Regions from separate parts of the Thalassobacillus hwangdonensis genome, predicted to be linked through region 3. Evidence: riboswitches for the same ligand, from Rfam matches in the RefSeq annotation. Region 3 holds a riboswitch; each other region holds the start of a gene.

What was found. A riboswitch is a leader RNA that binds a small molecule or an ion and turns the genes downstream of it on or off. The one in region 3 is predicted to bind cyclic di-GMP.
Region 1: linked by a shared signal. The riboswitch ahead of ACFQ2J_RS12100 (DUF192 domain-containing protein) and the one ahead of ACFQ2J_RS13165 (anti-repressor SinI family protein) in region 3 are both predicted to bind cyclic di-GMP.
Region 2: linked by a shared signal. The riboswitch ahead of ACFQ2J_RS17845 (EAL domain-containing protein) and the one ahead of ACFQ2J_RS13165 (anti-repressor SinI family protein) in region 3 are both predicted to bind cyclic di-GMP.
Region 4: linked by a shared signal. The riboswitch ahead of ACFQ2J_RS13940 (anti-repressor SinI family protein) and the one ahead of ACFQ2J_RS13165 (anti-repressor SinI family protein) in region 3 are both predicted to bind cyclic di-GMP.

Annotation. Positions count from the first base shown of each region.
Region 1 is NZ_JBHTKL010000005.1:515,629-520,162, reverse strand. It holds gene ACFQ2J_RS12125 (TadE/TadG family type IV pilus assembly protein) at 1-379, opposite strand, end outside; gene ACFQ2J_RS12120 (TadE/TadG family type IV pilus assembly protein) at 391-774, opposite strand; gene ACFQ2J_RS12115 (A24 family peptidase) at 771-1,292, opposite strand; gene ACFQ2J_RS12110 (Flp family type IVb pilin) at 1,392-1,571, opposite strand; gene ACFQ2J_RS12105 (Flp family type IVb pilin) at 1,577-1,774, opposite strand; gene ACFQ2J_RS12100 (DUF192 domain-containing protein) at 1,787-2,125, opposite strand; cyclic di-GMP riboswitch class I at 2,290-2,376, opposite strand; gene ACFQ2J_RS12095 (helicase C-terminal domain-containing protein) at 2,714-4,534, opposite strand, start outside.
Region 2 is NZ_JBHTKL010000006.1:447,179-451,712, reverse strand. It holds gene fba (class II fructose-1,6-bisphosphate aldolase) at 1-410, shown strand, start outside; gene ACFQ2J_RS17850 (PilZ domain-containing protein) at 442-978, opposite strand; gene ACFQ2J_RS17845 (EAL domain-containing protein) at 998-1,708, opposite strand; cyclic di-GMP riboswitch class I at 1,775-1,860, opposite strand; gene ACFQ2J_RS17840 (response regulator transcription factor) at 1,887-2,243, opposite strand; gene ACFQ2J_RS17835 (Spo0E family sporulation regulatory protein-aspartic acid phosphatase) at 2,509-2,670, shown strand; gene ACFQ2J_RS17830 (helix-turn-helix transcriptional regulator) at 2,800-3,030, shown strand; gene ACFQ2J_RS17825 (hypothetical protein) at 3,027-3,314, shown strand; gene ACFQ2J_RS17820 (TetR/AcrR family transcriptional regulator) at 3,352-3,921, opposite strand; gene ACFQ2J_RS17815 (efflux RND transporter permease subunit) at 4,199-4,534, shown strand, end outside.
Region 3 is NZ_JBHTKL010000005.1:729,031-733,564, reverse strand. It holds gene ACFQ2J_RS13175 (VanZ family protein) at 221-712, opposite strand; gene ACFQ2J_RS13170 (helix-turn-helix domain-containing protein) at 1,067-1,384, opposite strand; gene ACFQ2J_RS13165 (anti-repressor SinI family protein) at 1,466-1,609, opposite strand; cyclic di-GMP riboswitch class I at 1,637-1,747, opposite strand; gene ACFQ2J_RS13160 (pyroglutamyl-peptidase I) at 2,145-2,738, opposite strand; gene ACFQ2J_RS13155 (CBS domain-containing protein) at 2,817-3,536, shown strand; gene ACFQ2J_RS13150 (nuclease-related domain-containing protein) at 3,689-4,534, opposite strand, start outside.
Region 4 is NZ_JBHTKL010000005.1:912,388-916,921, reverse strand. It holds gene ACFQ2J_RS13965 (sensor histidine kinase) at 1-425, opposite strand, end outside; gene ACFQ2J_RS13960 (YigZ family protein) at 587-1,237, shown strand; gene ACFQ2J_RS13955 (anti-repressor SinI family protein) at 1,264-1,404, opposite strand; gene ACFQ2J_RS13950 (helix-turn-helix domain-containing protein) at 1,408-1,632, opposite strand; gene ACFQ2J_RS13945 (IDEAL domain-containing protein) at 1,900-2,349, opposite strand; gene ACFQ2J_RS13940 (anti-repressor SinI family protein) at 2,529-2,687, opposite strand; cyclic di-GMP riboswitch class I at 2,716-2,825, opposite strand; gene ACFQ2J_RS13935 (phospho-sugar mutase) at 3,009-4,534, opposite strand, start outside.

The sequences.
Region 1 (4,534 bases), 210 kb from region 3:
TCACCCCAAGTTCGGCTGCAGCATGCGCACGAACGACCACATACTCCCTGCCAAACAGCTTGGAGAAAGCCAATGGAACCGTTTTTTCTACTTCCACTTCAATTTTCTCGTTTGGAGAAACGGTAATTCCTGAGACTTCAATCGATTTCTCATGCTTGTCCACGACTTCATTTACTATTTGTTCTGCTTCCTCTACGTCAAATGTAAGCTCCTGCGCTCCTGAGAGCACAGCGGCATTCGCCGTTTTCTGCAAGTGGCTCTTATTCATGAAGATCATTCCACCATCAATAACGAGCCCAACAGCGACTAGTAGCACCATCAATGCCAGCGCTGTCAAAATCAATGCATCACCAGACTGTTTTTTTAAAAACGCCCTCATCACATCACTCCTCATTCGACCCTGATCGTTGAACTAGTCTCAATCCATAAGGGGTCTGTGAAAAAATGATCAATGATCGGGGTCACCATCTCAAATGGGTACTTCAATGTCACTTCCACATATTCTCCTGATTTTCTGACGCTGTCACCAGGGGAAATGTCGACGACTAATGCGTCCTTATCTTCAAATGTAATATAGTCCCTCGCAAAGACACCGATTTCCTGATCATCTCCACCCAATCCTCCTACACGGACGGCTTCCTGAGAAGCCATATGAAGATGAGTGTAAGAATAGAGCATGCGCCCGAAATCGATGATTCCCACTAAAAGCAGCAATAGTACCGGAAGGATTAGTGCCAGTTCAACAAGGGATTGTCCCTTTTCATCTTTTATCATAGAAAAATCTCTCCATCGAGACCAAAGCTGATCAACGTGCCAATCGCAATAGCAACCCCATAAGGGTAGGTAGCTTTATAGTCGTCTTTATTAATTCCAAGAGAGAGTTTCGCTCCATTTTTCCAGCCCCAAAGCCAGTAAATGATCCCCCTCAAACGTGACGTCACCCCTCTTCGGAAAAGTAAAATACATAATGCCAGAACGCCGCCTACCAATGCCATATATAAGGCTGATACCAATACGAAACCGACGCCTTTAATCGCCCCTATGACAGCGAGGAGCTTCACATCTCCAGCCCCCATCCCTCCCATCAAGTAAGGAATGAGCAGCAAGCCTAATCCTGTAAGTAACCCGAGGATACTGTTGCTAAATCCGGGAAGTCCTGACTGCACAAGATGTAGCGTCAATGCAAGCAGGAATGTTGGAAAGAGAACTTTATTATAGATTTTCCGGCTTCGGATATCCGTGATCACGCATACAATCAGAAGAAGGATCAAGATCATATCCAGGAGATCCATCCCTATCACCTCTCTAAAATGAAACGATTTAGTAAAAGAAGAGCCTCACGCATTCGGACACGTAAGGCTGACGTACGAAAATAATATAAGTGCTGTTTACTAAGGATGTAAGACGTTGTTCCCTTCGGAGACGACACCGATTGCCTCCTTGAACATTGTTACGATATTTTCTCGAAGGACAATGATTGTCACGAATGCACTAAAGGCAATAAATGAAATAACCAACCCGTACTCGGACATCCCTTGGCCACCCTCATCCAACAAGAGTTTTCTGATCATTTCAATCAACTACCTGCAGAAGAATCTCCGCTTTCTGTTCCGACGATTGCATCTTTAGCATTTGTGAACAACGATACGATTTCATCACGTAGAACTGCCAGTGTACCAACAACCGCAACTGCGATAATCCCTAGTACAAGCCCGTATTCTGTCATTCCCTGACCTTCTTCTTCGACTACTAGATTTTTCATTTTTTCTACCATTCCAATTCCTCCTCAATTATTTACGAAATCAAGGGAATGCCCCTGTTTCGTCATCGTTTTTTTTACAGTACCGACTGGAAGCTCCACTACGGAAGCTGCATCAGCATAGACCTTTCCAAGCTTACCTGGTTCCATCGACTCATCAATTGCAATGACTACATTCAATTCATTCACATACACAACATCGATCGGGTAATTCATGAAGAAAGTATGAATGGATCTGCAGGGCTTAATATGCAATCCGGCTCCTGAGTTAAGTTGGCCTGTAAACATCAAGCCTCTCAGTCGCTGAAAGAACCGATATGCCTGACGAGTTTCACCAGCAAGTAGTTGTTCGTTACTCAGGTTCACTACCTTCAACCTTTCACCTCCATTTCAAAAAAAAATAACCCTGCCTTACCGAAGGCGAGGTTATGTTACCAGCCATACACAAACCGCGAACGAAAGAAGCCATACAAAATACAAAATGCTTCCTTCTTCCTTTGTTATGTATAAACCAGTATGCCCCTGGATCCTTCGATAGCTGGCTGGCTTAGTGCATATGCACGTTAGCCCCTATAGCTTTGCGTCACTGACTTTCATCAGTTTTGCCTTTATCGAGATACAGTTTATAAGTCTTCCGACTGATCTCTTGCGTTCATCATATAAACGATCTAGCAAAAAAGGAATCGGACAATAGACACACATATCTCCAATTGCACACTGGTAGCTTTATATAATTCAGAATATTTAGATAATTATTTTATACTATACCGACATCGCAACCATTTTATTAACCATTCTTTTTTATCTATTTATTTAACATATATTTCAATTTAAAATTGGTTTTTCAGGATATTAGGCATGATAGTAAAGAATCACTTAAATTTTAAAAAAAACCGAAAAAAGTTGAAATTGGTCTAATTTCGTTTCCTATTTCCCGGGAAATGTTGTCGCAAATCAGCGAATGACCGTGTAATGCTTCCACTCTTCAGGTAGCAGGTAATTATATTTGTTAGTTAGAAAACGATCATCCACCAGGAGAATCTTCCCTTTATCCTCCTCAGAGCGGATCAAACGCCCTCCTGCCTGAAGTACTTTGTTCATCCCTGGATACACATAAGCATAATCATACCCGTTCTTCCCTTTTTCGTTAAAATATTCTTTAATCAGTTCCTTTTCAAATGACCTTGGAGCAAGTCCGATTCCCACGACTGCAACTCCATTCAATCGTTCACCCCGAAGATCGACACCTTCCGAAAACACGCCACCAAGGACTGCGAATCCTACCAATGGTTTGTTCAGGTCCGGCTGAAATGCAGCCAGAAAACTGTCTCGTTCATTTTCCGACATGCCGAAATCCTGAATGATTGTGTCCGCCTCAACCCCGAGACGCAACCATTCCCGATAGACTTGTTCCATATAGTGATAGGAAGGGAAAAAGAATAAGTGATTCCCACTCGTTTCACTTACCATATCGTACAACGCCATCGCCAGAAGCATGCTCGTCCTTTCTCTATCTTTATACCTCGTCGATAAAGGAAAGATGTTGATCTGCATTTGTTCCTTTGCATAAGGGGATGGAAGCTTCAGAATATAGTCCTCTTTCGCTCCTCCAAGCATATCCTTGTAATAACCAAAAGGAGACAAGGTAGCCGAGAAGAAAATGGAGGATGCAAATCCTGAGCTGATTTTCCCTACTAACAATGAAGGATCGAGACAGTAGAGATGGATGGAACCGTTCTCGTTCCCTTTCTGTCCAAAGATGACATAATGATCGTCAACAAGCTGAAGAATCTTCATGAAGTTTTGGACATTGAAATAGCAGCTCAACAATTCTTCAGCATCTTCCTCCATCTCTCGCAGCACACTATCCGCTTCCGTAATGAAGCGGTCCAAGCTTTCCTCCAAGGGACCAGGAACTTCATCGTGGACAAACCCTTCAGCATCATGGTTGGCATTTAGATTTCTAAATTCACTTTCGATCGCGTCCACCACTTGATTCAATGATTCATCCATACCGTCCATTTGTTTTAAACGAACGAACTCATCCTTTGTCAGTACGGCAGAATACATCTCACGTGACCGCTCCACCAGATTATGCGCTTCATCTACAAGAATAGCAGTGTGCTTCTTGTCCTCCGACATCAATCGTTTTAAAGCTACTCTAGGATCGAAGATGTAATTATAATCACAAATGATCACATCCACTGCATAAGCAAGATCAATGGAAAATTCGAACGGACAAATCCGATGCTTACGAGCGTAAGATTCCACGACGTTTCGAGTCATTTGTGTTTCGTTCATGAGGATGTCTACAATCGCCCCATTGATCCGGTCATAGTATCCATCTGCAAATTCGCAGTAATCCGGCTGACAGATTGTTTCTTCTTTAAAGCAAATTTTATCTTTTGCCGTCAAAGTGACCGATCGCAGCCGCAGACCTTGTGCTGCCAGACGTTCGAGCGCTTCTTCTCCAGTCATTCTAGTGACTGTCTTAGCAGTTAGATAGAAAAGCCTTTCTACGCCTTCTCCCTCCATTGCCTTAATTGCCGGAAAAAGGGTGGAAATCGTTTTCCCTATTCCTGTCGGTGCCTGAGCAAATAACTTCCGTTTTTCAGTAACTGTTTTATAAACAGAACCAGCCAGTTTTCGCTGCCCTTTCCTATATCCCGAAAAAGGGAAAGAAAGATCGGGGATCGTTGCTTCCTTCTGCTGCTTGATGTGGGCTAGTATTCGTCCATATGATGCGTAGGTCTCCACCGCATGACCCATGAAATC
Region 2 (4,534 bases), on a different contig from region 3:
ATCCTGTTTATGCGGATCCGATAGAATGCATTGATCTGGTGAAACGAACTCAAGTTGATTGTCTAGCCCCCGCCCTAGGATCTGTACATGGGATATATAGAGGTGCACCGAAATTGGATTTTGAAGGGATGAAGGAAATTTCCCAATTAACAAAAGTTCCATTGGTTTTACATGGAAGTTCAGGTTTATCTGCTGACCATATTAAGCGTACCATTGCATTGGGAACCGCGAAAATTAATGTGAATGCAGATAATCATCTTTCTTTTTCTAAAGCTGTTCGAAATTGTTTGGAAAACGATAAAGGATTATATGATGCCAGCGTATATGGAAGTCTGGGGCGGGAACAGCTGAAAGAAACAATCAGAATAAAGATGAGGTTGTTCGGGTCAGTTGGAAAAGCAATAGAATAAAAGGTGCTTCTCATGAAGCACCTTTTATTCGCTAAGAAATTCTTTTTTGCCTTCGCTCAGCTTGAATCTTATTTAGCTGTAAGATGATACTCTGTTGCTGTTTCATCGATACATTGATGAACTGCACTCCGTATTGGTTCATCTTTTGATGGATATGCTCTTCTTTCCTGACAAGGAGTCCGAATTGTTCAAAGGTTTCATTGTTCAATTCAAACACGACTTTTATTTTCAGCTTCGACTTTATCGGCAAATTGTATGGTGAGGTAATTTTTAAACCAGATGTGCTTATATCTTCAATGTGTGAAGTGATTTTTCTATTCGTCAGTCTTTTCAGGCTTTCTTCCTCCACGTCAACGAACTCGATCGTACAAGGGATTTGTGGGACTTCTAAACGGAAATTCCTCCTCGTACCTGCTTTTACGGGCATGAGTTCTTTCTTTATAGTTTGAAGCTGCTTTTGCAATTCTACGATTTCTTTTTTCTTTTTCACAAAAAGTCGATTACCTTTCAGCAACAGGAACAACATCAACAAACTAACCACTAAACCATAACTGACTAACCAAATCATCATGGCCCCTCCGTTCCTATTACATCAACTTTTGTGGTTTTCCCAATAAGAAACCTTGAGCATACGTTACTCCAAGCATTTTGGCTACCGTAAGTTCTTTTGAAGTCTCAATCCCTTCTAAAATCAATTTAATGTTGAATCTTCGGCTATAGTTGACTAAATACTGAAGAAATTCCTGTTTCTTCGGTGATGTATCGAGTTCGGAAGTAATATAACGGTCGACTTTGATATAATCCGGGTTCAATTCCAGCAGGTTCATCATGTCACTCCTGCCAGCACCGAAATCATCGATAGCTATTTTCAAGCCAGAACTCTTTAAGGAATCTAATTTTTTTACAAGTGGACCTGGGTGATCCAACTCTTCGGATTCGTTCAACTCAAACACGAGAGAATCTTTCTGTACACAAGGGTGAATATGTTCTTTGAAGAAGAAGTTGAAATCTGGATGAAGTATCGTGGAAGGATAGACATTGATGAACAACTTGGCACCTTTGTGAATGTGTTGAAAAGTCGATAGGTTGTGAAGAGCCAGTTTTATCGACTCGATATCCAGTTTGAAGAGGTTCTTTTCCTTTTTGGCAATTTGAAATGCTTTGACTGGGGTTGCGTGAATCTTTGAGCGGAATAAAACCTCGTATCCTGTTTTGTTCCATGTTCTAAGATTGAAGATCGGCTGGTAATTATGATAAAAACTTTCAGCGACAGTTAACGGCATGTAATCTGTTTTCATTGAATCGCTCCTTTTTATTCATTAAAAAAAGCAGTCTCAAATAAGAGACTGCTTTGTCTCCCATGCTTCGGTAACCCGGCTATCGTAGATAGAACATCTGTAGACCCGTGGTTTTGCGTCCCAGCCTTTCAACTGGTTTGCCATTATCGGTAGGGCGGATATTAGTTGTATCTTTATTTCACGTGTATCGCAATATCAGTTCAGATTTACCATTCACATCTAATTTTTTGTAGATGTTCTTGATGTGGGCTTTTGCGGTGTGTTCTGAAATATGAAGGGATTTTGAAATATTCAGCGAGTTTGCTCCGTTCAATAGGTGGGAAAGTACTTCGTCTTCTCTAGCAGTTAAGCTTTTTCTGAAGTCTGAATGGTTAACTATATCTTTTTCATTAATTGCGAATTCTAACTTCAAACTTTTAAGGCGGTCGATTTGATCGGAAGAAAAATTCTCATGATTGATCGTCGTATCGATAGCGTAGATCAGATCATTGATATCTTGCGGGGATAATAAGTAAGCATTAACCACTTTCAACATAAATCTCCTCCTTTCGACATGCGTCGATATGTACATATTACTATACTAGTAAAATAACATCTATTACTTATGTGTGGTATTTTCTAACCATATAAGGGTATTTATTACTATTTTAATATTGTTAATGGGAATTAATGGGTATAAAGGCATTGTTTTTGAATTATTTTTTTAGAAATGTACCAATTTTTATTGAAATATGATACCATAATGTAAAATATTGCAAAGGGACAATTTAATTATGTATGATATTAAAGGAGGAGGTTGCATGGCTCAACCTCAGTTGTACGACCCCATCCGGAGAGAGCTTGAAAGAAAACGCCACCGGATGATGCAGGAAGGGATGGAACGTGGATTTCAAGACCCGATCGTCCTCAAACTTTCACAGGAATTGGACCAGTTACATAATCAGATCATCATGAAAGCATAATTTTTCATCATAGAGCGTACTGTCAACTTTCCAGCCACATGGTTGGGAATTTTTTTATGGTAATATGTAATATATTTTTGACACTATGTAAAAAATATATTACAATAAGCATCGTGAGGAGTTGAACATATGGTGCTTAAAGATAATGGAGAGTTGGAGAATCGTATTGCGGTCTTTCGTGCAGAGAAGAAGTGGTCGCAAAAGGAAGTTGCCCAGAAGCTTGGTGTCAGCAGACAAACAGTCGTTTCATTGGAGAAAAACCGTTACAATCCATCACTCAAGTTAGCGTTTCAAATCGCAGAGTTGTTCGAAAAGGATATAAATGAAGTATTTCAATACAAGGGGAGGGAGATTGAATGATTTTCGCAGGAATCATTTTAATGCCGGTATTTTTAGTATCACTTTATATCATCTTCAAGGTGTCTTGGGGAGAAGAAGGGAAAGATGAACGAGGCCAGGCGATTCTGAACAAGTCTTACATGTTCTCAGCACCGATCCTTCCAATCGGATGGCTGCTGTTGGAAACGGCGCATTCTTTTTCGGAAGTCTCTTATGATTTTTACCGGGATACGATGTGGGTGCTGATCCTGCTTACGTTTATTGTGCAGGGAGCTACACTTTACACGATCAGAAAGCGGGCGTAATAAAAGAACATCCAGAACTCCCGGGTTCTGGATGTTTTCATTTATCAAGATAGGAAAATCCGTAATTGATGAAGTTATTGATCAGCACAGCCATTTGCTTCGGAGACTGGTCCAAATCGTTTTCAAGCCAATCCTTGATTACCTGGATGGCGCCGCTGATGGCAAAGGAACTCAAATACCTAGACTCATCCGCCTGCAGATAATGGTCCTTCATCCAGTTGTTCATCATGAATCCTCGTGTCAAATCCATCATCCGTTGTTCAAACGTCGGGGCTGCATCCTGCTTCAAAAATGTCTGGAACATTACTTTATTATCAACCACGTATTCGAGAATTTTCTCGGTCATCTGAATTGACTCTTCTTCAATTTCATAGCTGTAGCTGTGAAGGTATTTGTTCATATCCTCGGTTATTTCTTCTTCTATTTTACTGAGCAGGTCATAATGGTCGGAGTAGTGGGTGTAGAAGGTCGATCGGTTGATATCGGCAAGCTCGCACACTTCTTTTACAGTAATATCAGAAATTGTTTTGTTTGCCAGTAAAGTAATCAGGCTTTCCTTCAGCACTTTCCTCGTGTATTTCTTACGGCGGTCCAATTTTTCACTCAATTCGTCCTGCCTCCATTTTGTTAAAAATTTGTTACAATCCAACACTTATCTATCGTTGTGTTGGGAAACTGACGCATCATAGCAAACTGTTTGTTGAATATCCAACACGGTGTCAAATACAATAGTAGAGTGTGAGTTACGGTTTTGCAAGAGAGGATGAGGACTTATAGATTGGGCAGCACGAATCATAAAACATAAAAAGAGCATTGTGATTATCTTTTTCATCCTTACATTACTGAGCACGATTGCGCAGTTCGGGGTCTCGGTCAATTACAATATGGCTGACTACCTGCCGGAAGACTCGCCGTCGATGAATGCAGTGGATGTGATGGAGGAAGAATTCGACGAACCGATGACGAATGCGCGGATGATGGTCAAAGATGTGTCCGTCACAGAAGCGCTTGAATATAAGAAGAATCTCGAAGCGATTGATGGCATCAGCGGAGTAATGTGGCTCGATGATGTCGTTGATTTGAAAGTGCCACTCGAAATGGCAAATGAAGATACAGTGGAAGAGTATTATCAGGACAACAATGCGTTGATTACGCTGAAAGTTCGTGATGGAGACGAAGTCGAAGTCATCAATGAAATCTACGAGTTGATCGGGGACGAA
Region 3 (4,534 bases):
CCTTCCCTGTGCTTATTCCGTACTTTATAGACACGTATTGTTCCCATTCCCTATTAAAAGACATTTATACTAGTAATCTAAAAATTCGTCAGATTACTTGTTCTATTATTCGGTGTGGCCCGATTATATTTGTAGGTTGTCGTTTAAATAGATAATAGTTCCAATTTATCACAAAAACAAGGAAAATAATGTCGAATTATAAGATTTTCAGCATTTTATTTCATTTTTTGGAAATCGGGTCTTTCTTCCTCTTTGAAATCAATAGAATTAATCCAACTCCAATCAAAGCTCCAATCGTATCCAGCACCACATCACCAATGTAAGGCGTGCGGTTCGGTGTCATCCCCTGATGCATTTCGTCAAGTGCTGCATAAAGAACAGTAAGGGTGAGCGCGGTTAGAATCGGTTTTTGGAATGCTGATTTCGTTAATGCCAGATAGAAAAGAAGGAAAAGAATCATGAATACTGTTACATGAGCGCCTTTTCGAATGAAAAATTCAATGAATCCGGCAGTACCGAGTTCGGCCACGCTGACCTCTGAATGGTGATAGGTGAAGCGGATCCAGTCAAGGTATGGAGCGAGAAAGGATACGTCGATGTAATTGGACAGGAATGGCTTGAGATCCTGCTCCTGATATGGCTGTGAGGATGCGTAGAAGATGACTCCCATCCATGCGATTGGGGCGAGCCACCAGTAGAGTGAGTTTTTCATGATAACCACCTTGCTTATGTATTCTATTCACTTGATCAAACGTTTGATCAAGTTGTTTTTTTGATGAGTGCTTGTCTGTATATCCTGGCTGCTGGGGGTGGTTCCGGCGAGTTTGCTGGTTTTCCGGCGAGTCAACCACACTTACCGGCGACTTTGCCATTTTTCCGGCGACCCCCATCAGATCAGCTTGTGAATGTCAGAAAAACCGCTACTTGCGCCGGTTCCGGCGAGTTCTCCGGGTTTCCGGCGAGTCAACCACACTTACCGGCGACTCTACCATATTTTCCGGCGACCCACATAATAAAAGGAAAACCTGTCTGAAGCAACGTCACATAACCTCAGACAGGTTTTCCTTTATTTGTTCAATTTCCACTTATTGAATTCGAGGAACTCTTTGAATTCGTCTTTCGAAATGCCGGAGTCCATCGCATCTTTGACGAGTTTCATCCAGTCTTCGTCAAGCTGCGCTTCTTCCTGATCTCCGTGCAATAAATAGTGGATGGAAACGTTCAGTTCCGCTGATACCTTCTCTAGGAATTGAATCGACGGATTGGATTGAAGATTCCTTTCGATCGAACTTAAATAGGATTTTGCGACACCTGCGCGTTCGGCAAGAACCGTCAGCGACAACCCTCTATCTTTACGTACTTTTTTGATACGTTCTCCAATCATATCCACTCACCTGCTTTCTACTTGCGATTATATCACAAAATAGAAAAGCGTTCTATATTAAGTACAATTTTTACAAAATATTTATTTTCCGTTCTCTACTGCTACCCTCCCTTTGTTGATGAATTGCGCGACTTCTTCTTTTTTGAACCCTACTGACTTGGCGATCTTCATCAATGCTACCCACTCTTCATCCAACTGATCACACTGTTTGTTCGAATTCATCATACCGATACCGTCCTCCATTCGAGTCTTCCAGGTAGTCCAGCCGCCATAGTTCGGTTCCCGTGTGCCGTTGTTCGTTATGTATACCTTAGGCCTGCAACTTTGCGCCTCCCTTTTTCAAGGGGTTTGCCTTTTTTCTGGAGAATCAGTACTATCGCGTAAGAAAAATATACTGTATACACCATGCATTTATGTGTTGCAATTTGTATCTTAATCAGTTCTATTTTTGGTGATTTATGTCAGATCGCTTACACTGGTACGACCGATGCTTGATAAACTCAGTGGTGACAAGGGTTTGCGCCACTTTTACTTCAAGGAGATTTCTGAAAAAAAGTGAACAATAACTTTTGGAGCATAAGCATGTGAGATATAGGGTCATTGTTGCATGGTATAGTCGTATGTACCACTAATTTGGAAATATAAACCACTTGTTCGTTATTCCTGTAAATATTTTATTTGGGAAGGTTTTGGTCTCTTGTTATTGAGGTTTAAGATGGTGGAGGATTCAGTTAAGGTCGGGATAAGGTCCCGACCTATTTTATTTAGCAGTCATCGTTGTGATAGCCAGTTTTATAGCTTCGGTGAGATCCGTCTGGGACCAGCTCGGAATTCTGCCGTGCCTAATCGCGAGGTCGTGCGAAGCAGGAATATGAATGAACCCAGCCGCTTCCAGTGGTTCCTGTAGAATATGGTACATTACGTTATTGCATAGGTACGTGCCTGCGGAATTGGATATTTCGGCAGGGTACCCGTTGGTGTTGAGGATTTCTGTGATTTGTTTAATTGGCAGTGTTGAAAAAGTGCCATCGGGACCGTCCTCGATGATCGGCTCGCCTTCTGGACGGTGACCACTGTTATCCTTGTCTCCGTCGTTGCAATTGATTGCAATCCGCTCCGGTGTGATTTTGTGGCGGCCAGCAGCAAGACCGAGCGCAACCACCTTGTCTGGATGTGTTTCATTTATGTATTCTAGGGTCAGCTTTCCTGATTGTTGGAAGTCGACGGGCAGGATACGGCCGATGATTAGGTGGTCATTAATCTTCGTCTGATCGAGTGCTCGTACGATTTCCTGAGTCGGGTTGACCGGAAAATCGAGGAACGGCTCGAAGCCTGTGAGCAGCAATTTTTTCATGTGATCCACTCCTTTCTTTTAATCGTAACATAGACCGTTGGATGTCAGAGCATAATAGGGAAAAAGGGGTGAGTTTGGATGGATCGAGAGGGGCTTACGGAGCGGTTTGAAATTGCCTTCAATCAGGTGCATCAAAGTTTGAAGCAATTGAACGAATTTCCGAAAAATGATAATTTCGCCGAGCTGCTGAACCGGTCGAAGCAAAAGCACAGCATCATCCGCTTCCATTTCGACACGTTAAAGCAGTACGCCAAGCTGCGCAATGCGATCGTGCATGAACGGGTTCGTGATGATTACTTCATCGCCACCCCGCACGAGGAGGTAGTCGAGACGTTGGAAGAGATCAGCCATACGCTTGAGCAGCCGCCACTTGCGCTAACGTTAGCTTCTGAGCCGGTGATTTACTATCGGAAGGATTCGCTGGTGAGCCATGTGCTGGAGGGATTCAGCAGGTATCAGGTCGCTCAATTTCCGATTTATGATACAGGGCATACGTATTGCGGGCTGTTAACGAGCGAGGGAGTCGTGCGCTGGCTTCATGAGAAGGGTGAAGTCGGGGAAGGTGTGCTTGCTGAAGATATTCTCGAGCATGAGCGGGAGCACAGCATTCATTTTTTGAGGGAGGACAGTTCGTTGTTTGAGCTGGAGGAAGCGTTCGAGGTGAGCTTCGAGGAAGGCCGGAAGCTTAAGGCGGTTATGATCACTGAGGATGGTGAGCGTGATCGGAAGCCGCTCGGTATTGTGACCGCGTGGGATATTTTCGGGAAGATGAATCGTTATCCGGATGGGCAGGGTTGAGCTGTAGTCGTGGAATGCTGTGCGGTGGGCTTGGGTTAGCTGGAGGCTGGGTTTCTGTTAATAGCGTGTACTCGGGTTGGCTAGAGGCTGGTTTTCTGGCGATACCCGTGTGTTTTCTGGCGATAATACGCCTAAATCTGGCGAAAACTCGATTAATCTGGCGATATCCGGTTATAATCTGGCAATCGGTATTTCACACCCCTCCCTCCACCAAACCTTTTAATATTACATGCACTCAACAACCGTTTAGCTGTATCTGCTGATGTAAATGCAAGGAAATCTCTCAATCCCCTGCTAGTGATTTCATCTCCAATTAGAAGTGTATAATCCCGTAACGCCTCCAAATGCGCCTCCTTGCATGTATGATTGCATTTCGGACAAAACCAGGTCCCATGTCGCCGCAGCATCGGCAGGAAGTCGCATTTACTACAAATCACACCCTTCCTTAAGCTGTTATAACTGATATTGAAATAAGGTAACGGTTTGAATTCAAAGGGCTGATGATTTTTCAGTAGTAAACCAGTAAATAACTCAATAGTTTCTTTTGTATAAACTTCTTCTTTGAATAGCTTCTGAATTTCCTTGATTTTTTCAGGTAGGGCATCAGTTCTGGTCAAAAACTTTGCATAGGATGGATCTTCGATTCGAATAACGGATGTGGGATGACTACTTGCTACTAGGGGATAAATCGGAACTTGAGGAAAACCGTGTGTAGCTATCCATTGCTCAAGCTGATCGCGTTGCCGAAATACTTGAGTAAAAGGACTGAGCGACCCTTTCGGCTGTCCGTCTAGGTCCTGTATGAGCTGATTATTGTTATCGACAAGTGGACTCTTGCTAAGATATTTGGCTTCAACTACTAAAAGGAATTTACTAGTAACAATCAATGCATCGATTTGAAAGAAATGCGTACCATTGTGAAGTCGCAAATCGAAGAAGATGCGGAAATCATCCGGTAAAAAAGAAAATGGGTACTCTAAAGATTTTTCACCTTTGTA
Region 4 (4,534 bases), 180 kb from region 3:
ATTTTTCCAACGAGCCCTTCTGCGCGTTCAACCGTCTTCTCGAGGTTCGTCAACCGGCGCTCGAGATCATCCCGTCGTTCTCTTAGCTGCTTTTCTTTTTCTCTTTTTACAGAGAGTTTCATTTGCAGTTCATGGGTTTGTTCATACACTTCGCGGATTTCCTCTTCGGAATATTTCTTGAAGTGTTTACTGACTTCAGAGAGTCTTCTCCGGGAAAATCGGACCTGCTGTTCCAACTTGTCCCCTTCATCAATCAGGGAAATGACCTGCTGTTTCGTTTCCAGCAGTTCGTTATGAAGTTTTTCAAATTCATTGCGTGAATCTTCGCCGATATGAAAAATTTCATCTTTACTGTTGGATACGGTATCGACCATCTCTTTGATGATATGATCAAGTGCTTTTTCCCCAGTTTTCAATTCACTCATCCTAACTCTCCTCCATCAATTTTCACATACTCATTCGATTTTCCTATGTCGTTTTGTGGGGGTCTTCGTAAGAAAAAATACATTTATTCCATCCTTGAAATTTCATTTGCAGGGATGTTTTAACAGCCTTATAATTAAAGCTTAGGAGGTTTTCTAAAACCATGTTAGAAAGTTATTATACCGTAAAAAAAGAAGGATACACAGAGATAACGATACAAAAGTCACGCTTCATCGGCTATGTACGCCGATGTGATACCGAGGAAGAAGCACAGACGTTCATTAAGGAAATCAAGAAAAAACATAACGATGCCAACCATAATTGCTCGGCATATATGATCGGGGAACATGACCTGATCCAGAAGGCGAATGATGATGGGGAACCAAGCGGAACTGCCGGAGTACCTATGCTTGAAGTACTAAAACGAAAAGGGCTGAAGGATACTGCAGTCGTCGTTACAAGGTATTTTGGAGGAATAAAACTTGGTGCAGGCGGTCTGATCCGTGCTTATTCGAGTACTACCTCGGAAGCGATCAAAGCGACTGGAATCGTAAAACGACAATTGATGCGGGAAATGACAGTAAAGGCGGATTACTCACTTCTTGGTAAATTGGAAAATGAAATTCGAAACTCAAGTTTCCATCTGGAGACGATCAACTATCTCGAAATTGTGGAATTGGTTGTCTACGTAGAAAGTGGACGTGAAGACGAATTCTCGAATTGGATCACCGATTTAACAAGTGGCCAGGCAGAGCTCATTCATGGAGATGTCAACTATGCAGAGATTGAGGTAACTGATGACGAGATAGAATAATCCCGCGACAATGTTATGTCACGGGATTATTCTTTACTTCCATCATTATTTGTTTGCAGCAATCGTTCAACATCTTGAATCGACAACCCTAACCCTTTCGCTTCCTTCATCAGCATGATCCACTCTTCATCCAGTACTTTCGTTTCCACCGCGTTCACCATCTCCATTCATTAACTGCTTTTTTCGTCCTTTGAGGCAAACTTCCAGGCAACAAGCTGCTCAATCGTAACGTCCAGCGTCTTCGATAGCTTTCTCAGTACAATCAATGATGGATTTTTTTGGACCCCGCGCTCGATATTGCTGATATAGGATTTAGACACCCCCGACCTTCTCGAGAGCTCACTCAGAGATATACCTTTGTCCAATCGCAGTTCTTTCAATCGTCGTCCAATCAATGTACAAACCTCCACTCAGTAAGGTCGTTCTTTAAAAAGAACTGCAAATCAAAAAAATAATTAGTACGTCAGCGTTCTGAACGTTCTTAATAAAGAATTATTAATTTCATTATAAAGAACAATACTATGCTTGAAAACCCCTATATCCTTTCATATTATGCAGGTTATCGTTCATCTTATGCCATTTTCTCATTTTTTCGCCATCCTGCACACTTTTTCACCTTTTCCCACAAAAATGGATGCCTGAATTTAGGCACCCACTAGTCATCAACTTCTTATCGTTTGGTTCAGCTTCTGGGTCAATTGATTGAAAAGCACTTCATCCCCATTATCAATGGCTTTGTCAATCAACCTGCGAAGGTTCCCTTTTTCCAATTCTTCGAACAAGCCAATGGACTCTGAGGGATCTTCTTCTTTTTCTTCGATTCGGTCATGCGTTTTTAAAATCGACTGGATCTGAGTCATGAATTCCGGCAGCACGAGCAGATCCGCAACTGCCACATAAATCACTTTTTTACCTCTTTGGAAAACAAAAATATCATAGACGTTATGAATCCGGTTTTTCTTGCGATCGATGATAATCTCTTTCGATTCTTTCGGAATGAAGTGATACAACTGTCCGTCCACCAATACAGAAAAGTACTGATATGCAAGCACGATGCGCGTGTAGTGGCTGTCTTCTTTCACATAATAGGGCTTGAGCATCTTAACGGTCAACAACTTGTCCACCCCCATAGAATTCTGAATATTCAGTATTCATAATTATAGTATGTGACAGATCGTTGAAAAAGAAAAGCTTTTTTTCTCTGTAAAAATTAACAAAGCCGTATTTGCTCCTTAGGTCCCAGGGCAACGTACGGCTTGCGTCTTATCTTTCTATACAAGATCTCAGTCGTCTAAATGCCGGCAGATTTGCTCTGCAGTGTCGGCTTTCTCTCTGCTCTTTCTTTTAAAAATGCTTCAACTTCTTGTTTCGATAAACCTAAGGCTTTGGCTTCTGACATCAATACTACCCACTCGACATCGATTGCTTCCTTGCGCCAATTCGTTTGCATGAATGATCATCCTCCATCATCCATCACCTTAGGCAGCTCGGCCATCTTCGCTCTTTTTTATGTATGGATCCCGGGAAGAGCAGCATTAGATCCGAAGCTTTGCGTCCTTACCTTTCGATAAGTTTGCCTTTGACTAGCGACTTATTTTTAATTTTCTGATAAATACAGTCTACTATACTATCTGACAAATTACTAGTCCTTTTATAACATTTACATAGGTATAAAGTTGCGTTTTAGCATACTCAAAATGCAGGATTTGTCGATGTATGGTAATAGAATAATTTTGACCAAAAAAGGCCACCATTCAGGCGGCCTTTCGGATTAAACGAGTGCATGCAATTTTTCATTCACATAGGTTTTCAGTTGTTCGAGGCGATCCAGACTTTCGTTGAAGGAATCCGACTTCACCCCATAATAGAATTTAATTTTCGGCTCCGTACCTGATGGACGAAGGCAGAACCAGCAATCCTCTTCCAAGATGAATTTAAGTACGTTCGATTTCGGCAGTGTAATTTCACTCTCTTTACCTTCTGCCACGTGGTGGCGCTTGGAGGATGCATAGTCTTCGACAGCGACGACCTTCAACGATCCTACTTGATCGATTTCCATGCCACGGAAGGCTTCCATAATTGATTGGATTTTTTCAGTACCTTCTTTTCCATCAAGCTTGATGGATTGCAGGTCCTCCACGTAATAGCCATAACGCTGATAAAGTTCGTCCAGCGCTTCCAGCAGCGTCTTCCCTTTCGACTTCCAGAACAAGGCCAGTTCTGCAGCAAGGATAGCAGCCTGGACTGCATCCTTGTCACGAGCGAATTCTTTTACGAGGAAACCGTAGCTTTCTTCATAACCGAATAAAAATTCATATTCTCCGGTGCGTTCGAATTCACGAATTTTTTCTCCGATGAATTTAAAGCCTGTCAAGGTGTCGAGGGTCGCGACATCATAGTAGTCTGCGACTTTGCGGCCGAACTCGGACGTTACGATCGTCTTGATAAGTAGTCCATTATCCGGAAGATCCGAATGCTGGGAAAGGATGTAATCCAGCATCAGCGCGCCGAGCTGGTTTCCGGATAGTACCGTATAATCATCATCTGCATCCGGTACAGCTACACCGAGGCGATCTGCGTCAGGATCCGTGCCGATCAGAATATCCGCGCCTACCTGCTTCCCTTTTTTAATCGCAAGTTCGAATGCCTGATGCTCCTCAGGATTCGGAGATTCCACTGACGGAAATTCAGGGTCAGGCTGTGCCTGTTCTTCGACGGTATGCACGTGTTTCAAGCCCATCTGCTTCAGGCCTTCTTCGACCAGGAACTTCGCTGTACCGTGAAGCGGTGTGAAGACGACTTGCAATTCGTCAGCCATGTCGTGATTCATATGCGGATTGAAGCTTACCGAACGAAGCTCTTTCAAATAAGCATCATCCACTTTCTTATCGATCCATTCCAGCAAGCCTTGTTCTTCCAACTCAACTTGGTCAGCTACATCGACAGTGAGTTCGTTTTCGACCTGATTGACGTAATCGATGACTTCAGCTGCCTGCTCCAATGGCAGTTGTCCGCCATCTTCGTTGTACACTTTGAAGCCGTTATATTCGGGCGGGTTGTGGCTCGCTGTGATGACAATACCACCTGCCGTGTGCAGGTAACGTACCGCAAACGAAAGTTCAGGAGTCGGGCGCAAGGAAGTGAACACATAGGTTTTGATGCCGTGTGCACCAAGGACGCGAGCCGCTTCGACAGCGAATTCCTTTGACATATGACGAGAATCATAGGCAATCGCAATTCCTTTTTCTTTCCACTCCTGCCCACGATTTTCTATGTACTTCGCTAAACCTTCAACTG